One region of the Alkalibacillus sp. S2W genome, then DNA from elsewhere that is predicted to be linked to it. Evidence: a T-box and tRNA genes for the amino acid it is inferred to sense, from the RefSeq annotation. Region 1 holds a T-box; the other holds one or more tRNA genes.
The links. The T-box of region 1 lies ahead of tyrS (tyrosine--tRNA ligase). A T-box ahead of a tRNA ligase gene usually reads a tRNA of that ligase, here a tRNA-Tyr.
Positions count from the first base shown of each region.

Region 2: it has a tRNA-Tyr gene. The T-box ahead of tyrS (tyrosine--tRNA ligase) is inferred to sense a tRNA for this amino acid. The anticodon was not compared.

Region 1 covers NZ_CP177234.1:1,939,894-1,949,824, reverse strand. The annotation lists gene ACKXGF_RS10435 (GNAT family N-acetyltransferase) at 1-77, opposite strand, end outside; gene ACKXGF_RS10430 (transglycosylase domain-containing protein) at 190-3,444, opposite strand; T-box leader at 3,570-3,774, shown strand; gene tyrS (tyrosine--tRNA ligase) at 3,814-5,085, shown strand; gene ACKXGF_RS10420 (glutathione ABC transporter substrate-binding protein) at 5,252-6,877, shown strand; gene ACKXGF_RS10415 (UPF0182 family protein) at 6,926-9,700, opposite strand; gene ACKXGF_RS10410 (UDP-N-acetylmuramoyl-L-alanyl-D-glutamate--2,6-diaminopimelate ligase) at 9,900-9,931, shown strand, end outside.
Region 2 covers NZ_CP177234.1:709,124-719,054, forward strand. The annotation lists rRNA gene ACKXGF_RS03815 (23S ribosomal RNA) at 1-1,935, shown strand, start outside; rRNA gene rrf (5S ribosomal RNA) at 2,098-2,213, shown strand; tRNA gene ACKXGF_RS03825 (tRNA-Asn) at 2,248-2,322, shown strand; tRNA gene ACKXGF_RS03830 (tRNA-Ser) at 2,330-2,421, shown strand; tRNA gene ACKXGF_RS03835 (tRNA-Glu) at 2,432-2,503, shown strand; tRNA gene ACKXGF_RS03840 (tRNA-Val) at 2,513-2,588, shown strand; tRNA gene ACKXGF_RS03845 (tRNA-Met) at 2,689-2,765, shown strand; tRNA gene ACKXGF_RS03850 (tRNA-Asp) at 2,769-2,845, shown strand; tRNA gene ACKXGF_RS03855 (tRNA-Phe) at 2,873-2,948, shown strand; tRNA gene ACKXGF_RS03860 (tRNA-Tyr) at 2,957-3,042, shown strand; tRNA gene ACKXGF_RS03865 (tRNA-Trp) at 3,048-3,121, shown strand; tRNA gene ACKXGF_RS03870 (tRNA-His) at 3,126-3,201, shown strand; tRNA gene ACKXGF_RS03875 (tRNA-Gln) at 3,210-3,284, shown strand; tRNA gene ACKXGF_RS03880 (tRNA-Gly) at 3,288-3,362, shown strand; tRNA gene ACKXGF_RS03885 (tRNA-Cys) at 3,403-3,476, shown strand; cobalamin riboswitch at 3,745-3,940, shown strand; gene ACKXGF_RS03890 (ribonucleoside-diphosphate reductase subunit alpha) at 4,080-6,356, shown strand; gene ACKXGF_RS03895 (ribonucleotide-diphosphate reductase subunit beta) at 6,369-7,409, shown strand; tRNA gene ACKXGF_RS03900 (tRNA-Leu) at 7,487-7,569, shown strand; gene ACKXGF_RS03905 (cell wall hydrolase) at 7,663-8,103, opposite strand; gene ACKXGF_RS03910 (hypothetical protein) at 8,288-8,413, opposite strand; gene ACKXGF_RS03915 (ArsR/SmtB family transcription factor) at 8,712-9,035, shown strand; gene ACKXGF_RS03920 (cation diffusion facilitator family transporter) at 9,068-9,931, shown strand, end outside.

The sequences.
Region 1 (9,931 bases):
GATAGAGGTCCTTCTACAATAATGACTTGATCGCCATTCTGAATCGTTTTGTGATGATAGGTTTTTGGATGCTTCAAAGTGACACCACCTAAATCAAATGATAAGTCTATTATAACATGTTTAGTCATCATTCTTATAGAAAAATCCCACTGAATTGAGTCAGTGGGATTTGAATAATTTAAGGTTGATTTAGTTTGAACTGTCACCGGAACCGTCGGTGGAACCATCGTCAGAACCACCACCGGAACCGCCGCTGGAACCATCGTCAGAACCACCACCGGAACCGCCGCTGGAACCATCGTCAGAACCACCACCGGAACCGCCGCTGGAACCATCGTCAGAACCACCACCGGAACCGTCGGTGGAACCATCGTCAGAACCACCATCGGAACCGTCGGTGGAACCATCGTCAGAACCACCACCGGAACCGCCGCTGGAACCATCGTCAGAACCACCACCGGAACCGCCGTTAGAACCATCGTCAGAACCACCACCGGAACCGCCGTTGGAACCATCGTCAGAACCACCATCGGAACCGTCGGTGGAACCATCGTCAGAACCACCATCGGAACCGCCACTGGAACCATCGTCAGATCCTTCACTGGAGTCATTATTATCTCCTGATCCAGAATCTCCTTCAGAACCAGACTCTTCACTTTCTTCTTCCTCTTCTTCAAGTGAACCATAAATTACTGATTCAGATAGGTTTGATTCATGGCCATACAGACTTACAGCTCTCACTGCATAGACAGAATCACTTGATGGAAGAGAAATTTCTGTTGACGTTGTATTTCCAATTTCACTAAATGAGCTATCTTCATCTGCAGCACGGTAAACTCTATAACCAACAACTTGACCGTCTGCTCCAGACCAATTAAGTGTACCGCCTGAAATAGATACATTGGATGGTGCGCTAGGTGCGCCTTCATCATCTAATTCGTCTTCAACGTTGACCAAGTCTGGGATATCACCATCCTCGATGATTTGGTCCATATCAACTGGGTCAGACCAACCAGAACCAACTCGATAAGTTGTGCCCCAGCCAAATTCATCGATAAAGTCGTTTTCCATTGTAAAGCCTTCTTCGGTAAATTCACTAGGTGTTGCATCAACAGCTGGATAACGATCGCCATCTATTTCGACATAGTCACTAGTTGAGAAGATGTCGTTATCGCTAGAAGACGGTGCATAGTCGGTATTAAATAGGTCAGTTTCAACTAAACCGAGTTCAGCGCACATGTCACTTGGCGCGTTACCTGTTAATCCACAGTAACTGCGTGAAACAATGCCCCCAGGACTTGAAAAGCTTTCACTTGGTGTTACAAGGTCAGAATTTATCTCAGCAGAAGAATTAACGAGTTCCGACCAAAACTGTAGGTTACGTCTACTATACTGATCATGGTTTAGCTCTAGAGCAGATGGATTTACGGCTTCATCATGATTGTAATACCCCATCCATGTTCCGACTGTGACATTTGGGTTAGTACCTACAAACCAAGCATCTTTATAGTCTCCAGATGTACCTGTTTTACCAGCCCAGTCAACACCAGGATTATTCAGTGTATAATTTAAGGATGCTGCCGTACCATTGTTGACGACATCACGCATCATATCGATCGTTAAATAAGCAGTTTGAGGCGAGAAGACTTCCTCAGATTCGGATTCATGTTCATAAATAATATTGCCTTCATCATCTTCAATGCGCTCAACCATGTACGGACTCTTATGGTTACCTTGATTAGCGAAAGTCGTATAAGCAGAGACATTTTCTTCAATGGTCATAGGAGGTGATGGACCTAGAACGTTTGATGGAACGTTTTGTCCACCATCAATCCCCATTTTGTCTAAAAATCGTTTTGGATTACCATCTTCTTCGATGATGTCAATCATCAAACGGGAAGCAGGGATGTTATCGGAATCCCGCAATGCTTCTCTTGCGCTAACAAATCCACCAGTATCATAGGAAATATAGTTACTTGGTGACCATGGTTCGCCAGGGTAGTAGTCAAATTTAACATTTAAAAGAGGTGATCCAGGTTGAATAATACCTAATTCCATTCCGACTGCATAACCAAACAACGGTTTCATCGTACTACCAGGAGGTCGAATATTATAGGTTGCATTATTGACTTGGCGTCTGTCGAAATCTCGACCACCCACAAAACTTAAAATGGCACCTGAACTATTCTCAATCATCATCGCGCCAGCTTCAACAGGAATTTCTTTTTGTGTTATTTCACCTGTATCAGGATTTTCTACTTGAACGGTTTTTGTTCTACCGTAATTGTCAAACTTATTCTTTCTAACTTGCCATTCGTCATAAATATCTTTCTTAATGGTTGTATGCACTTTTAGTCCGCTATGACGCAATTCATTCATGGCTAAATCACGGTAATGCTGACGTGTTGAGTCAACATTATTATATTCTTCTAATTCACCTTGTTCTTCAGCTAATTGTTCAGCTAAGACGTCGCGTGCACGTCTTTGAACTTCATCTGCAATAAATGGGTAATCGTCACGAATCGATTCAGTTTTTTGGGTGAAATCAGAGACAATGTCGTAATTTAAAGCCTCTTCATATTCTTGATCACTAATTTTCCCAGCGTCATGCATACGTTCCAGAACTGATTCCATTCGGTTTAAACCAGGTTGTAATTGATCTTCTGGCTTAAGTTCACCACCATTAGCATAAGGTGTATAAACATATGGATTTTGTGGTAAACCAGCGATATAGGCAGCTTGAGGGATATTCAACTCTTCAGCATTCACATCAAAGATTCCTTGAGCTGCTGCTTGAATACCAGCAATATTACGCCCAGTAGAGTCTCGTCCAAATGGCACGACATTTAGATAAGCTTCTAATATATTTTCCTTATCAATAAATTGTTCTAAGCGTAAAGAAATGAATATTTCCTCAGCCTTACGTTCGAATGATACTTCATTAGACAAGATTTGGTTTTTAACGAGCTGCTGGGTCAATGTACTACCACCAGTTTGCGTAGGTGTTCCAGCAAATTGTTGGTATAGGGCACGCATGATGGCCTTTGGTACAATACCTTCGTGCTCATAGAAATTCTCGTCTTCAGTAGCAATCACAGCGTCTATGAAAGTTTGTGAGACTTGATCACTACTAATTTGTTCACGGTGTATATTACCACGAATTTCACCTAAGTATTTTTCGTCAGCGAAAAATACTTCAGATGTTTCTTCATAGTTATGGACCATTTCTGTCATTTCACTAGCTTCACTAACTTCTACGTCTTCAACTAAAGAAGCGAGATAGCCGAAACCTAATCCACCAATAAAAAAGGCGACGGTTACACCGATAATGATGAAGAATAGTAAGACATTCCAAGCAATATCGAGTGAAACACGTGTGTATTTCGGGAATTTTCCTTTTTGAAAAAATGATAGAAATTTATTGTCAGATTTTTGATTACTCATCGACGAACCTCCTAAAATATCGATTATATTATAGCATATCTTGTCTAATCGTCATATCATCTATTAGAATGATTATGTTGCGTTTTTAGTAAGACTATGGTAAAAATATAATGATCAAATAAAAATAACAAGCGACGAATAGTTGAAGTAAGGACATAATGATGGTGTTACAGAGAGCTGATGGGTGGTGCAAATCAGTACACACTATGGACTGAATTACGGCTAGGAGCTTTTCTCGATTAAGAGACGGTTAATCCCGTTAACGAATGAAGTGGTGTCTTGTATTTGAAGACACAAATAGGGTGGTAACGCGAGCCTCTCGTCCCTAAGCGGATGAGGGGCTTTTTTATATTTTAAAGGAGGTATACCATGAATATTATTGAAGATTTACATGCCAGAGGGCTCATTAATCAGATGACTGATGATGAGGGATTAGAAAAGCATTTAATTGAAGATAGAGTGTCACTATATTGTGGATTTGACCCTACAGCTGATAGCCTTCATATTGGTCATTTATTACCTATTTTAATGCTGAAACGTTTCCAAGAAGCGGGTCATCGACCGATTGCATTAGTTGGTGGTGGTACTGGTTTAATTGGTGATCCGAGTGGACGTAGTGAAGAACGTCAATTGAATGAGGAATCAATTGTTCAAGATTGGGTGGCTAATATTGAGAGTCAATTGTCTCGTTTAATTGATTTTTCCGATGAGAAGACAGGAGCCAAAGTCGTGAATAACTATGATTGGCTTTCAGAGATGTCAGTGATCGATTTATTGCGTGATGTAGGTAAGCATTTCAGTGTTAATTATATGTTAGCGAAGGATTCTGTTGAAACAAGAATCGAAAACGGGATTTCTTTTACAGAATTCACTTATATGTTGCTTCAGTCACTTGATTTCCAACGATTAAATCAACAAGAAAATGTGACCTTACAAATTGGTGGTAGTGACCAGTGGGGTAATATTACAGCTGGATTAGAATTTATTCGTCGTAAAAGTGATGAAGGTGAAGATGTTGAGGCATACGGCCTAACAGTACCGTTAATTACTAAGGCTGACGGTTCAAAGTTTGGTAAAACAGCAGGTGGAGCTATTTGGCTTGATGAGAAGAAGACGAGTCCTTATGAATTTTACCAATTCTGGATTAATACCGATGATCGTGATGTCGTGAAGTTCTTGAAATCTTTCACCTTCTTATCATTAGAGGAGATTGCTGAATTAGAGAAAGAACTATCAGAACGTCCAGAACAAAGAATTGCTCAGCGTCGATTAGCTGAAGAAATGACGAAGATGGTTCATAGTGAAGCAGCCCTCAATCAAGCACAACGTATTACGGCTGCACTCTTTGGTGGAGATATCAATGATTTAACTAAAGAAGAGGTTGAGGTCGGTTTTAAAGATGTTCCGACCTATGAATTAGTTGATTCCGAAAAAGGTTTAATTGATTTACTTGTTGAAGCAGAAATTTCTTCATCTAAACGTCAAGCACGCGAAGATATTCAAAATGGTGCGATTTATATTAATGATCAGCGTCAGCAAGATTTGGGTTATGTTGTGAATCAGGAAGATCGAATTGATAATGCATTTACTGTCATTCGCCGTGGTAAGAAGAAATACTATTTAGTACGTCATAGCTCATAATTTCATAAACAGCCAACTTTGTTTAAAGTTGGCTGTTTATTTTTATAAAACCTGACTAAATAGATGAGTTTTGTTTGATTTTTTACGGTTATAAAGGTATAATCATTTTGTTGTATTATTCATAAACTAAATTTGATACAACATGAATTGATTAAGGGGGATTATCATGCTAAACATCATGAAGAAATTATCGTTACTATTAGTTGTGTTAGTTGCATTAGCAGCTTGTGCAAGTGAAGGTAGCAGCGATTCAGAAGAAGGGGAAGAAAACCAATCAGAAGAATCTGCAGAAGGTAAAACGCAAGAGAAAGAAACTGTAGGTAATAATGAAGAACTCGTGATTGATTTGGATTCAACACCATCATCACTTGATCCACATGCAGCAAATGATGGGATCTCGTTATATGTGATGACAAATATTTATGATACATTAGTTCGGATGAATCAAGATCTTGAGCTTGAACCGAGTTTAGCTAAAAGTTATGAACAAGTGAATGAAACGACTTGGGAGTTTAAGTTAAGGGAAGATGTCACATTTCATGATGGTGAACCATTTAATGCAGAAGTGGTCAAGATGAATCTTGATCGTGTCTTAGATCCAGAAGTCGGGGCAACCTTAAGTTTCTTATTTGATATGATTGACGAGGTAGAAGTCGTCGATGATTATACAGTTCAAATTCATACACAATACCCATTCTCAGCACTACCAGCTCATTTAGCTCATCCTGGTGGTCACATGATTAGTCCGAAATCAATTGAAGCGGATTACGAAGGGATGGAGAATGGAGAAAACCCACTTACAGCTGTTAATGAAAACCCTGTAGGTACAGGTTATTATGAATTAGAGGAACATAATTCAGGTGAAAATGTAATCTTAACGAAAAACGAAGATTACTGGGGAGAAAAACCTAACTTTGAACGCATAGTTTTCAAAGCAGTTCCTGAAGAAAGTTCACGTGTTTCAGAATTACTGACTGATGAGGCTGATATCATTTATCCGGTCAATACCGATAAAGTGTCTAGTATCAATGAGTCAGAAGAAGGTCGTGTGAAAGAATCAGAAAGTGCTAGTATGTCTTACTTAGGTTTTAATGTTGAAAAAGAGCCATTAGATAATCGCGAGGTACGCCGAGCTATTAATATGGCTATTGATAAAGAAGCTTTAGTAGAAGGCTTGATGAGTGGCGTTCCTCTACCAGCGGCTGGTCCATTAGCGCCAACAGTGAACGGATACAGTGATGAATTAGAATTGATTGAACATAACGTGGAAAAAGCAAAAGAAATATTAGAAGAAGAAGGTTATGAGGAAGGCTTTAGTCTAGATGTGTATGTCTATGATAAAACGACGGCTGATACAGCTGTTTATATTCAGTCTGAATTAGAAGAACTCAACATTGAACTTAATATCGAACAGTTGGATATAGGTGCTTATTTAGATCTAACAGCACAAGGAGAGCATGATATGTTAGTTGGTAGTTGGGGGACTGTAACTCTAGATGCTGATTATGGTTTATACCCAATGTTCCATTCTGAAAACGCAGGATCGGCAGGTAATCGTTCATTCTTTAGTCATGATGAAGTTGATCAACTATTAGAAGAAGCTAGAAGATCTAATGATGAAGAGAAACGTTTAGAATTATACGAGGAAGCACAGCAAATTATTATTGATGAATCACCTATCGTTCCATTATATCATTCCGTTTTACTAGCAGGATTAAGTGAAGATATAGAAGGATTCTACCAGTATCCAAGTAGTTTCCCTTATTTAAAAGACGTTAAAAAATCGGAATAAACTTGTAAATTAAAAGGAGAGCTCAAAATAATTGAGCTCTCCTTTTTCTTATTGATTTAATAAGTTTTCAATATCATTCATAATCTGACCAGCTTCTTCCCAATTACCATTTGATAAAGCATTTTGGTACTCATCGAACAGTTCAGAAACGTTATTCAGACGTTCTTGAGCGTCTTCGCTAATTGGGGGTGTTTGCTGTTCGTTATCCTCTTGATCAGTTTCGCCAGTTCCAGTACCTTCGTCATCTGGATTTTCAGCATCTTCAGGCATGTTTGTAGGAGCACCACGTTCAATTCGGTCAACTAACTCTTCTAATGCGTCATCGAATGTAGCTTCCATGACAATATAATCTCCATAAGCGACGACAACTTGCTTCACTTCAGGTAATGATGTTTCATTAGAAGATTCGATATAAATCGGTTCAACGTACATGATTGTGTCTTCGATTGGAATCGTTAATAAGTTACCACGAATGACGCTTGAGCCACCTTGTGACCATAAGTTTAATTCTTGTGAAATCACGCTATCTTGATTAATACGGTTTTCAATTTGTTGAGTTCCGTAAATATTACGTTGTTTTGGAAACTCATAAACCACTAATTCACCATAGTTGTCACCATCGTTTCTTGCACCCATCCAAGCTATCATATTTTGCCGGTTTTTCGGGGTGTATGGTGACATGAGCACAAATTCTTCCTCATCATTTCCTGGCAGTGCCATTGTGACATAATAAGGATCCATGGTAATATCTTGATCAAAATACCGTTCAGTTGAGAATTCCCAGCGGTCTTCACGGTTATAAAATACTTCTAAGTTACCCATATGATAAGTTCCGTAAATGTCTGATTGAATCTCAAATAAATCAACTGGGTAACGGAAATGTTTTTCAATATCCTCTGGTATTTCTCGAGTAAATAATTGCGGGAACATATTTTCATATGTCTTCAGTAATGGATCTTCTTCATCGACAACATAGAAATCGACTTCACCAGAGTAAGCGTCAACAGTTACTTTTACCGAGTTACGAATATAGTTATCTTCACCATTATGTCTTTCAGAATACGGGTGATTTCCTGATTTCAAATATGCATCGATCACCCAAACAAGTGAACCATCATCACGGACCACGATATAAGGATCTTGGTCATAGTCTATAAATGGTGCAATCCGCTCAACACGTTCTTCAATATTACGAGTTGCTAGTAGTTGGCTTTCATCAGTTATTTGATCAGATGTAAACATTCTAAATGATCCTTCACTGATTGAGAATAAGGCGCGATTTATACCTGCTAATGAAATACCAGTATCTTCACTAAAACGGTAAGATTGGTTGCTATCTCCCATTGGATAATCAAATTCATCTACTTGGGTGTTAACCATCACGTTCTGTGCTTGTTCTTCACCGAAGTAAATCTGAGGTCGTGTAATCTCGACTTCACCTTCTGCAGGTATATCTTGGACTAAATATTCTGGTTGTCCTTGAGAATCTATCTCATTAACTTGGCTCATCGTTACACCGTAACCGTGTGTATACCGTAACTTTTCATTTCGCCAAGTTCTTGCTTGGTCAGGTAAGTCTGTTGTATTTAATTCACGGGTACCGACAAATACCTGTTGATAATCACCATTAATTTCATAACGGTCAATATCGACATCGTTGAATTCATAATAATTCCGGAACGTTTGCAATTGGTTATAAACGTCTAATAAAGGTCGAGAATCATTAATGCGAACATTTTCTAATGTATTTTGATTTCGATCAATCATATCCTGATCTAAGCTGCGAGAGCCTGGATGGTCTTCTACAGTAATATCGTTTAAATCGTAAGCATCAAGCGTTAAATCAAGATTATGCTGTAAATAAGGTTTCTCACGATTAAATTCATTTGGAGAAACCACATAACTTTGAACAACAGCCGAGACAATTTGGCCGGTCAATGCCACGGTAATGTAAAGTGCAATAGGGATAACCATCCATGTTAGATTTCCTTTTATTAAAGCAGCAATTAAAATCCCTACACCTAATATCGCGATACCGGCTAAGATATAAGCTTTAGGTATGTTAATCACATCATCTGTATAACTTAAGCCATAAACAACACTTTCTTGAAACCAGTTTACTTGATTGGTTAGAAGGGTATTGTATGGTTCAAGTAGATGATTAAGCGCTATAAATATCCCGATTAAAGCAACGCTAACACCTAGATGCCATTGAGCTATTCGACTTTCTCGGTACATGTTGAAAACTGAGTAAGCTAGCCCAATTATAACGGTCATAAAGACTGTTAAGCCCAATAGTAAATTAATAACTAGCTCGAAAATCGGTAATAAATAAATGTAAAAGGAAAAATCTAAATTAAAATGTGGATCTGTTTGACCAAATGTTTCATAATTTAATGCTTTTAAAGCAGGCTCCCAACCGATCCCTTGTACCATAACTGTTCCTACAGCACCAAAAATTAGAGCGATAAGAAATATAATCGTATAAGCAGATTTTTTCTTTAATAAAATTGGTGGGATCGTTTCTTTGTTTAAAAATTTTATGTAAGCCCGGTGTATCCAAAAGAATGTAACATAGGCTACTACAAAATAAAGTATAAAACCAATTAAGCCCAGCGAAACTCGACTCATTAATATAGTTGTGAATACTTGCTCGTAACCAACGGAATCCATCCAAATGTATTCAATAATCCAGTTAAAACTTAATAAACCGATTATAATGAATGGAATCAGAATAATACTTAGCCATTTTAGAGGTTTCAACCATTTTGAACCCGATTCTTTCTTTTGATTCGGGTGTTGAAACACATTATCGTCACTCATGCAATCTCCCTCTCCGTGTATAGTCCAATGACTATTATACCAAAATACAGTCGCTGGATATAGTTATAAGGTAACATTGTGAGATGGTTTTTATGACTTATTTTTAATTGAAACACATAAAATAGTCGAAAAATGTTTTTTGGAATCAGAAGTATTTAGTATAATCATAAAACACGACAACAATTTAGGAGACTAGCTCATGCGACAACTACATGATTTAATAAAAGAAAT
Region 2 (9,931 bases), 1.2 Mb from region 1:
TGGGTGATAAGGTTCATAGTCGAAAGGGAAACAGCCCAGACCGCCAGCTAAGGTCCCTAAGTATGTGTTAAGTGGGAAAGGATGTGACGTTGCTCAGACAACCAGGATGTTAGCTTAGAAGCAGCTATCATTTAAAGAGTGCGTAATAGCTCACTGGTCGAGTGACGTTGCGCCGAAAATTTACCGGGGCTAAACACATCACCGAAGCTGCGGATTGTCCGCAGGACAATGGTAGGAGAGCGTTCTAAGGGCTTAGAAGTCAGACCGTGAGGACTGGTGGAGCGCTTAGAAGTGAGGATGCCGGTATGAGTAGCGAAAAAGAAGTGAGAATCTTCTTCACCGTAAGCCTAAGGTTTCCTGAGGAAGGCTCGTCCGCTCAGGGTAAGTCGGGACCTAAGCCGAGGCCGAAAGGCGTAGGCGATGGCCAACAGGTTGAAATTCCTGTACCACCTCCTTTCCGTTCGAACGACGGGGAGACGCAGGAGGATAAGGGAAGCGTGCCACCGGATGTGCACGCCCAAGCAGAGAGTGTGATGGATAGGCAAATCCGTCCATCGGACGCATGATCTGTGATGGGGAGGGAACATAAGTACCGAAGTCCCGGATTTCACACTGCCTAGAAAAGCCTCTAGTGAGGAAAGAGGTGCCCGTACCGCAAACCGACACAGGTAGGCGAGGAGAGTATCCTAAGGTGATCGGGAGAACTCTCGTTAAGGAACTCGGCAAAATGACCCCGTAACCTCGGGAGAAGGGGTGCTCATCTAGGCTACGGCCTAGGGAGCCGCAGTGAAAAGGCCCAAGCGACTGTTTATCAAAAACACAGGTCTCTGCGAAGCCGTAAGGCGAAGTATAGGGGCTGACACCTGCCCGGTGCTGGAAGGTTAAGGGGATGCGTTCGTCCTTCGGGACAAAGCGTTGAACCGAAGCCCCAGTAAACGGCGGCCGTAACTATAACGGTCCTAAGGTAGCGAAATTCCTTGTCGGGTAAGTTCCGACCCGCACGAAAGGTGCAACGACTTGGGCACTGTCTCAACGAGAGACCCGGTGAAATTATACTATGCGTGAAAATGCGCATTACCCGCGACAAGACGGAAAGACCCCGTGGAGCTTTACTGTAGCCTGATATTGAATGTTGGTACAGCTTGTACAGGATAGGTGGGAGCCTAAGATGCCGGAGCGCAAGCTTCGGCGGAGGCGCCGGTGGGATACCACCCTGGCTGTACGGACATTCTAACCCCGAGCCGTGATCCGGTTCGGAGACAGTGTCAGGTGGGCAGTTTGACTGGGGCGGTCGCCTCCCAAAGAGTAACGGAGGCGCCCAAAGGTTCCCTCAGAATGGTTGGAAATCATTCGCAGAGTGTAAAGGCAGAAGGGAGCTTGACTGCGAGACTTACAAGTCGAGCAGGGACGAAAGTCGGGCTTAGTGATCCGGCGGTTCCGCATGGAAGGGCCGTCGCTCAACGGATAAAAGCTACCCCGGGGATAACAGGCTTATCTCCCCCAAGAGTCCACATCGACGGGGAGGTTTGGCACCTCGATGTCGGCTCATCGCATCCTGGGGCTGTAGTCGGTCCCAAGGGTTGGGCTGTTCGCCCATTAAAGCGGTACGCGAGCTGGGTTCAGAACGTCGTGAGACAGTTCGGTCCCTATCTGTCGTGGGCGTTGGAAATTTGAGAGGAGCTGTCCTTAGTACGAGAGGACCGGGATGGACACACCGCTGGTGTACCAGTTGTTCCACCAGGAGCACTGCTGGGTAGCTACGTGTGGTCGGGATAAGTGCTGAAAGCATCTAAGCATGAAGCCCCCCTCAAGATGAGATTTCCCATTGCCTCGAGCAAGTAAGATCCCTCAGAGACGATGAGGTTGATAGGTCCGAGGTGGAAGCGTGGTGACACGTGGAGCTGACGGATACTAATCGATCGAGGACTTAACTAACGGTTAAGACGCCTGGTCGACGTTGCACGGTATCATCTTATCTAGTTTTGAGGGTACTTGTACCCTTTTTAAGAGGAATTAAATTTCATTTTAACCTTGAAATTTTCTTCGAAGGTGAATATAATTAAACATGTCGCCATGAAGTTGGTACATAATTATTTGTCCGGTGATTATGGCAGAGAGGTCACACCTGTTCCCATGCCGAACACAGCAGTTAAGCTCTCTAGCGCCGATGGTAGTTGGGGTTCTTCCCCTGCGAGAGTAGGACGTCGCCGGGCTGATCAATTCTCCTTCAAGGACAGTTGAAAATATTCCAGCGTAGCTCAGAGGTAGAGCAATCGGCTGTTAACCGATTGGTCGCAGGTTCGAATCCTGCCGCTGGAGCCATTTTTTTGGAGAGCTGTCCGAGTGGTCGAAGGAGCACGATTGGAAATCGTGTAGGCCGCTACCGCGGTCTCGAGGGTTCGAATCCCTCGCTCTCCGCCATTAATTATACGGCCCGTTGGTCAAGCGGTTAAGACACCGCTCTTTCACGGCGGTAACACGGGTTCGAGTCCCGTACGGGTCATTCCTGATCGGAGGATTAGCTCAGTTGGGAGAGCACTTGCCTTACAAGCAAGGGGTCGGTGGTTCGAGCCCGCCATCCTCCACCATTGAAATTATTAGTTGACTTTCATTTTAAAAAATCGTAAACTAATAAACGTGTCATCTTTCTAAACTTAATCTGTTTTCAATATGAAAAGCAGACAATATCGCGGGGTGGAGCAGTCTGGTAGCTCGTCGGGCTCATAACCCGGAGGTCGTAGGTTCAAATCCTACCCCCGCAACCAAAAGGTCCGGTAGTTCAGATGGTTAGAATGCCTGCCTGTCACGCAGGAGGTCGCGGGTTCGAGTCCCGTCCGGACCGCCATTTTAAAATTTAAATAGTAGTACATATGGCTCGGTAGCTCAGTCGGTAGAGCAACGGACTGAAAATCCGTGTGTCGGCGGTTCGAATCCGTCCCGAGCCACCATTTGTTTTGGAGGGGTAGCGAAGTTGGCCAAACGCGGCGGACTGTAAATCCGCTCTCTCAGAGTTCGGCGGTTCGAATCCGTCCCCCTCCACCACTTATAGGGGTATAGTTTAATGGTAAAACGAAGGTCTCCAAAACCTTTGATGTGGGTTCGATTCCTACTACCCCTGCCATATGGCGGTCGTGGCGAAGAGGTTAACGCACCGGATTGTGGCTCCGGCACTCGAGGGTTCGAATCCCTCCGGTCGCCCCATTTGACATTGGGCCATGGCCAAGCGGTAAGGCAACGGCTTTTGGTGCCGTCATGCGTAGGTTCGAATCCTACTGGCCCAGCCACTAGCGGAAGTAGTTCAGCGGTAGAACACCACCTTGCCAAGGTGGGGGTCGCGGGTTCGAATCCCGTCTTCCGCTCCATTTTTTTAAGTTTAGACTTCTCGAATAATCCGCTTTAGATGGCGGCATAGCCAAGTGGTAAGGCAGAGGTCTGCAAAACCTTTATCACCGGTTCGAATCCGGTTGCCGCCTCCAAAAATTTTTATATGATTACATAAGCCAAGTTGGTAGACAATCTGTTTATCAGCTTTTTTTTATTATAAATTTACTTTTATCTTTTGTTAGGAATTCGATAATGATCTAAGTACGTATTTTAACTATTATTGTTCTAACGTAATTTGTAACGAGATGAGTTTATTTTTAAAAATGCTTAATAAATAAAGTGCTAAAAATCTCTTGTGTTTTAAATGATTATTAGTTAAACTCTATATATAGTTGTTTTTATTTAATTTAAAACTACATATTGTATTCAGCTTATACGGATGCCTTTATGAGGCTTAATAGGGAATTTGGTGAGAATCCAAAACTGCCCCCGCAACTGTAAACGTGGATGAAATGGGTTTGCCACTTTATAAGATTAGTTAATGCTGCTTATAAGGGAAGGCCCATAGTAAAGTGAAGCGTAAGTCAGGAGACCTGTCTGTATGAGCCGAGTTACATTGTCTTCGGGGTGAAAGAGAATGGAACGACACAGGTGATTACAGGTAGGCTAAGAATCCTACTATTGTCATATAGGTCGTTTTATTCGCTTTCAACCTCGTTGGAAGCGAATTTTTTTGTTTAGGGAGGCGTGACAGAATGGATACAGTAACTAAAGTAGTAACGAAAGTGGTCACAGGACAAAATCAGGAAACATTTTTAGAAGAGCGTTTACGGGGGTTTATTGAACGCGTTACAAAGGGGTACGATCATTTAGACGTAGAGCTTTACGAAGACAAAGTGTTGACGGCTATTGGTAGCAAGGACGAAGTGACAAAAGCTCAAATAACAAATGAATTATTATTGCGGGGCCTTGATTTAATTAGCCCAGAGGAACCTGACTGGACTTTTGTGTGTGCCAATATTTACTTAGAACAGTTATACAAAGAAGCAGGACAAAACAGAGAATACGAGGCGAGAGAGCGTTATGGTTCTTATTATGACTTACAACATGTATTAACTCAAAAACAAATTTACAGTGGTGATATTTTAACGTCATATACGGCTGAAGAACTGAAGCAAGCTGAGAATATGATTGATCCAGAACGAGATCGTTACTTTACGTATATAGGATTGAGAACATTGGCTGATCGTTATTTGGCAACGGATCATGAAGGACGCGTTTATGAATTGCCTCAAGAACGCTTTATGACGATTGCATTGACGTTAATGATGAATGAGCCGGAATCGAAACGTATGGAATGGGTTGAAGAAGCGTATTGGGCTTTGAGCAATCTTTATATGACCGTTGCAACACCAACATTAGCAAATGCAGGTAAATCATATGGTCAATTGTCTAGCTGTTTTATCGATACCGTTGATGATAGTTTGCAAGGGATTTATGATTCGAATACGGATATAGCGAACCTATCGAAAAATGGTGGCGGCATAGGTGTTTATCTGGGCAAGATTCGTTCACACGGTAGTTCGATTAAAGGCTTTAAAGGTGTTTCAAGTGGTGTGATGCCATGGATGAAGCAATTAAATAACACGGCAGTTAGTGTTGATCAACTCGGTCAACGACAGGGTGCTATTGCGGTTTATTTGGATATCTGGCATCAGGATATATTTAAGTTTTTAGATGCGAAACTAAATAATGGTGACGAACGTCAACGTACGCATGATTTGTTTACAGGTGTGACATTGCCTGATCTTTTCATGGAGAAAGTGGAGGCACGTGAAAATTGGTACTTGTTTGATCCGCATGAAGTTCGAGATGTGATGGGCTTTAGTTTAGAAGATTATTATGATGAAGAACAAGGTGCTGGGTCATTTAGAGAGAAATATGAAGCGTGTGTGAACCATCCTGATTTAACAAAAGAGACGGTTCCTGCGATTGATGTGATGAAACGGATTATGGTGAGTCAATTAGAAACAGGGACACCTTATATGTTTTACCGTGATGAGGCAAACAGGCAAAATCCGAATAGTCACGCTGGCATGATTTATTGCTCGAACCTTTGTACTGAGATCATGCAGAATCAAAGTGCAACGACCGTCGATGAGCAACATACTGAAGACGGGAAAATCGTTGTGACGAAATCGCCTGGAGACTTTGTTGTTTGTAATTTATCGAGTATCAACTTAGGTAAAGCAGTCCCTGCAGATGTTCTTGAGCGTTTGATTCCGATTCAAGTCCGTATGTTAGATAATGTGATTGATTTGAACAATATTCCTGTGTTGCAGGCACAAATGACGAATCAGAAATATCGTGCTGTCGGATTAGGGACGTTTGGGTATCATCATTTACTCGCTCTAAACAAAATTGCTTGGGAGTCTGAAGAAGCCGTGCAGTTTGCGGATGAGTTATATGAGAAGATTGCCTATTTAACGATTCAAGCAAGTATGGAGTTAGCGCAAGAGAAGGGGGCTTACCCATTGTTTGAAGGTTCAAAATGGCATGATGGACGTTATTTTGACAATAAAGATTATACGGGTGATGCATGGAATAAGTTGAAACAGGACGTGCAGACATATGGTCTTAGAAATGGCTATTTAATGGCTGTCGCACCGAATTCAAGTACGAGTATTATTGCAGGTAGCACGGCAAGCATTGATCCGATTTTTAAAAAGTTTTATTCCGAAGAAAAGAAAGACTACAAGATTCCGGTTACGGCACCTGATCTAAGTCCGAAGACAGTTTGGTATTATAAATCAGCTTATGATATCGACCATCAATGGACGATTGAGCAAAACGCCAAACGACAAAAACATATTGATCAATCGATTTCGTTTAATTTCTATGTACGAAATACGATTAAAGCGAAAGAATTGCTCGATTTGCATATGTCAGCTTGGAAATCAGGTTTTAAAACGACGTACTATACACGCTCGACCTCTTCAGACATTGAAGATTGCGTAAGCTGTGAGTCATAAAGGAGGCTAATCATGGAAAAAACTATGCATGAACGACAATTATATGATCTTAATGCACCCAATAAGTCAACAGGGATTATTAATGGTGAGAGTTCCAATGTGCTTAATTGGGATGACGTACGGTTTAAATGGGCTTATCCTATGTATAAAAACATGCTAGCTAACTTCTGGACGCCATTTGAAATCAATATGTCGAATGATCAGAAACAGTGGCCTGAATTAACTGAAGATGAACGTGAATCATTTAAAAAGATTATTGGGTTATTGGCGTTTTTAGATTCTGTACAAACAGATTATTCTGCAAAAGTCGCAGATTTTTTAACCGATTCAAGCTTGGCAGCGCTCATGCAAGTGTTATCGTTTCAAGAAGTCGTTCACAACCAGTCCTATTCGTATGTCCTGTCATCACTAGTGGACAAACAAGAACAGGATGAGATCTTCGAGTATTGGAAGCATGATGAGATCCTAATCGAACGGAATCAATTTATTGCCGATGGATATGAACGGTTCGTTAAAGAGAAGTCACCACAAGCATTTTTAGAATCGGTCGTATATGATGTCGTCTTAGAAGGATTGTTTTTCTACGCAGGGTTCGCGTTTTTCTATAATTTAGCTCGTAATCAAAAGATGGTATCAACGAGCACGATGATCAACTACATTAATCGTGATGAATTATTACATGTGAATTTGTTTGCTCATATTTTTAAAGAAACGTTAAACGAAAATCCAGAACTGAATACAGATGAAAACCTACAATTCGTGACGGATACATTTCGCGAGGCGGCAGCACTTGAGGTGAAGTGGGGCGAACATATTATAGGTAATAAAATCGACGGAATCAATATGGATGAATTAGAACAATACATTCAATATACAGCGAATAAACGGTGTAAGTTAATGGGTGTACCTGTTCCATTTCCGGATGTGCAAGATAACCCGCTTAAGTGGATCAAAGCTTATAAAGATGCCGATGAAGGCAAGTCCGATTTCTTTGAGCAAAAATCCCGTCAATACACAAAAGTGTCGGATGATAATGGATTTGATGAATTGTAAATTTGAGTACTTTTAGTACCTTGACAAACAAGCTGATTCGTCATATTATGGTTAATGCACGTGAAAAACGTGTCCATGCCAGTGTGGCGGAATTGGCAGACGCGCGTGACTCAAAATCACGTTCCTACTTGGAGTGCCGGTTCGAGCCCGGCCACTGGTATTATAGAACTCGCAAATGTTGATTAATCAATGTTTGCGAGTTTTTATTTTAACTATCAATCAAACCGTTCACCCCAATAACGGGGTGAGCTGTTTAATATCGATAAGCACTAGCACATGTATTAGCTTGTGGTTCGTAATAACAGTGCTCTTTGTATCGTCCGGTAATTGGTTGACCGAACCATGTAGGCGGGCATTCGCCATAAGGGTTAAAGTACCAAAGTGCATATTTAGCAGGTTGTTGTCTCCAGTACTCGATAACTTGCCTTGCTAATCTTTTCTCTGCTTCTCTTGCTGATTGATAAAATAAATTACCCTCTTGCACGGCTTCAAAAGAATAATTTCCACCTTGAATTTGGAAAATCACGTCACGTATCGATCTCAAATCTTCAAAATCCAGACAATTAGCCCGTGTTCGATTTATAATAACATTTCCGACCATTAGCATACCTAATCGGCCTTCACCTACAGCTTCCGCCCTCATTAATCGGGCAATTAAATCAACGTCTTTTTCGGTATAAGCTACTCTTGCCACACATATCACCTCTTAAGGATTTTATGAATAAAAGTTTGAAGATATGAATCTTGAAATAAAAAATTAGTTGTCGAATTAGAGATTTTAAATAGCTACTATTAGTTATTGGTGTTGAGATATGTTCATTTGTGGTCTTAAGTATCCCGATAAGTAATCATTGGGGGAATTCACCATTAAAAGACTCCTATTTTTCTCCAGTTACTTTATGGTCGTGTCGAACGGTTAATGTAAGCATCACAATATTAAATACGATAGAAATTAATGCGCTAGCTATGTGTAGTCCAATAATTAAGTTGAGCTTCTTATCCAAGGTATAAGCACTCCTTTTATTTGTTTGCTGTTAGTCTTATCTTGTATTAGTAAATTTATTATTAGAAATATACGTTTTAAGTTTCTGTTTCAAAGTACAGCAGCCTCGTTTTACCGGAAGTATTAACTGTTTTTAGATCAACTTTGATTCCTTTCATTAATTTCTCTTCGACCGTAAAGTTCATTTAATTAGTTTTTTAGTAAATGATGTACAATATCATCAATTTTGACATGTTCAAAAAGTATATATTAATATATGAATATATACTAATATTCATTACAGAAGGGGTGAAGCCCTAATGACTGACGATCAACATATTAACCTAAATCATAAAGCTTTAGACGAAGAGACACTTTTTGTCGTGTCACAAACATTTAAAGCGCTTGGTGATCCGACAAGAATTCAGATTCTTCATTTGTTGTTTAACAAGGAATATTCGGTGAATGGTATTGCCAATGCGTTGGACCTTAAGCAAGCAACGGTCTCGCATCAGCTTCGAGTTTTAAAAAATTTACGCTTAGTTAAATATCGCCGAGAAGGTACAACACTATATTATTCTCATGATGATGAACACGTGATGAAAATGTTAGAACAAACGATTGAGCATGCTAGTCATAATTAAGTTTGTCCGAAGTTTGATCTGGAGGTATTGAAATGGGACACGATCATGATCATACACATGGCGCTAATAAAAAAGCTTTATTAATTAGTTTCTTAATCACGACAGGGTTTATGATTTTAGAAGCGATCGGTGGCTTTATCACTAATAGTCTTGCTTTATTATCTGACGCTGGTCATATGTTGAGTGATTCTATATCACTTGGTGTTGGTTTATTGGCGTTTACGTTTGGTGAAAAAGTAGCTGATTATAGTAAAACATTTGGCTACAAACGGTTTGAAATATTAGCAGCTGTTTTTAATGGTATAACCTTAGTATTGATTGCGTTTTATATCTTTTATGAAGCTTATGGGCGTTTTGTGAACCCACCTGACGTTGCATCAACAGGTATGTTAATCATTGCGATCATAGGGTTATTTGTTAATATATTAGTCGCTTGGATTTTGATGAAGCAAGGTGACACGGAAGAGAATTTAAATTTACGAGCAGCATTTCTTCATGTCTTAGGGGATTTATTAGGCTCTGTAGGAGCTATTATAGCTGCGTTATTAATCATTTTCTTTAATTGGGGCTGGGCAGATCCTATTGCGAGTGTGATCGTTGCTGTCTTGGTCTTAATTAGTGGCATAAGAGTGACGCGTGAATCGATTCATGTCCTTATGGAAGGCAAACCTAAAAATGTTGATTTAGATGAGGTTGTTCGTATCATCAAAGAAATTGAGGGCGTCCAAAATATTCACGACCTGCATGTTTGGAGTATTACAAGTGGTAAAAATGCGCTATCGTCTCATGTCGTCGTTGAAGGTGATTTATCGATTAGTGAATGTCAATCACTACTTCGACAAATCGAACGTCAATTAGAACAGCAAAATATCGGTCACGTGACCATTCAGTTAGAA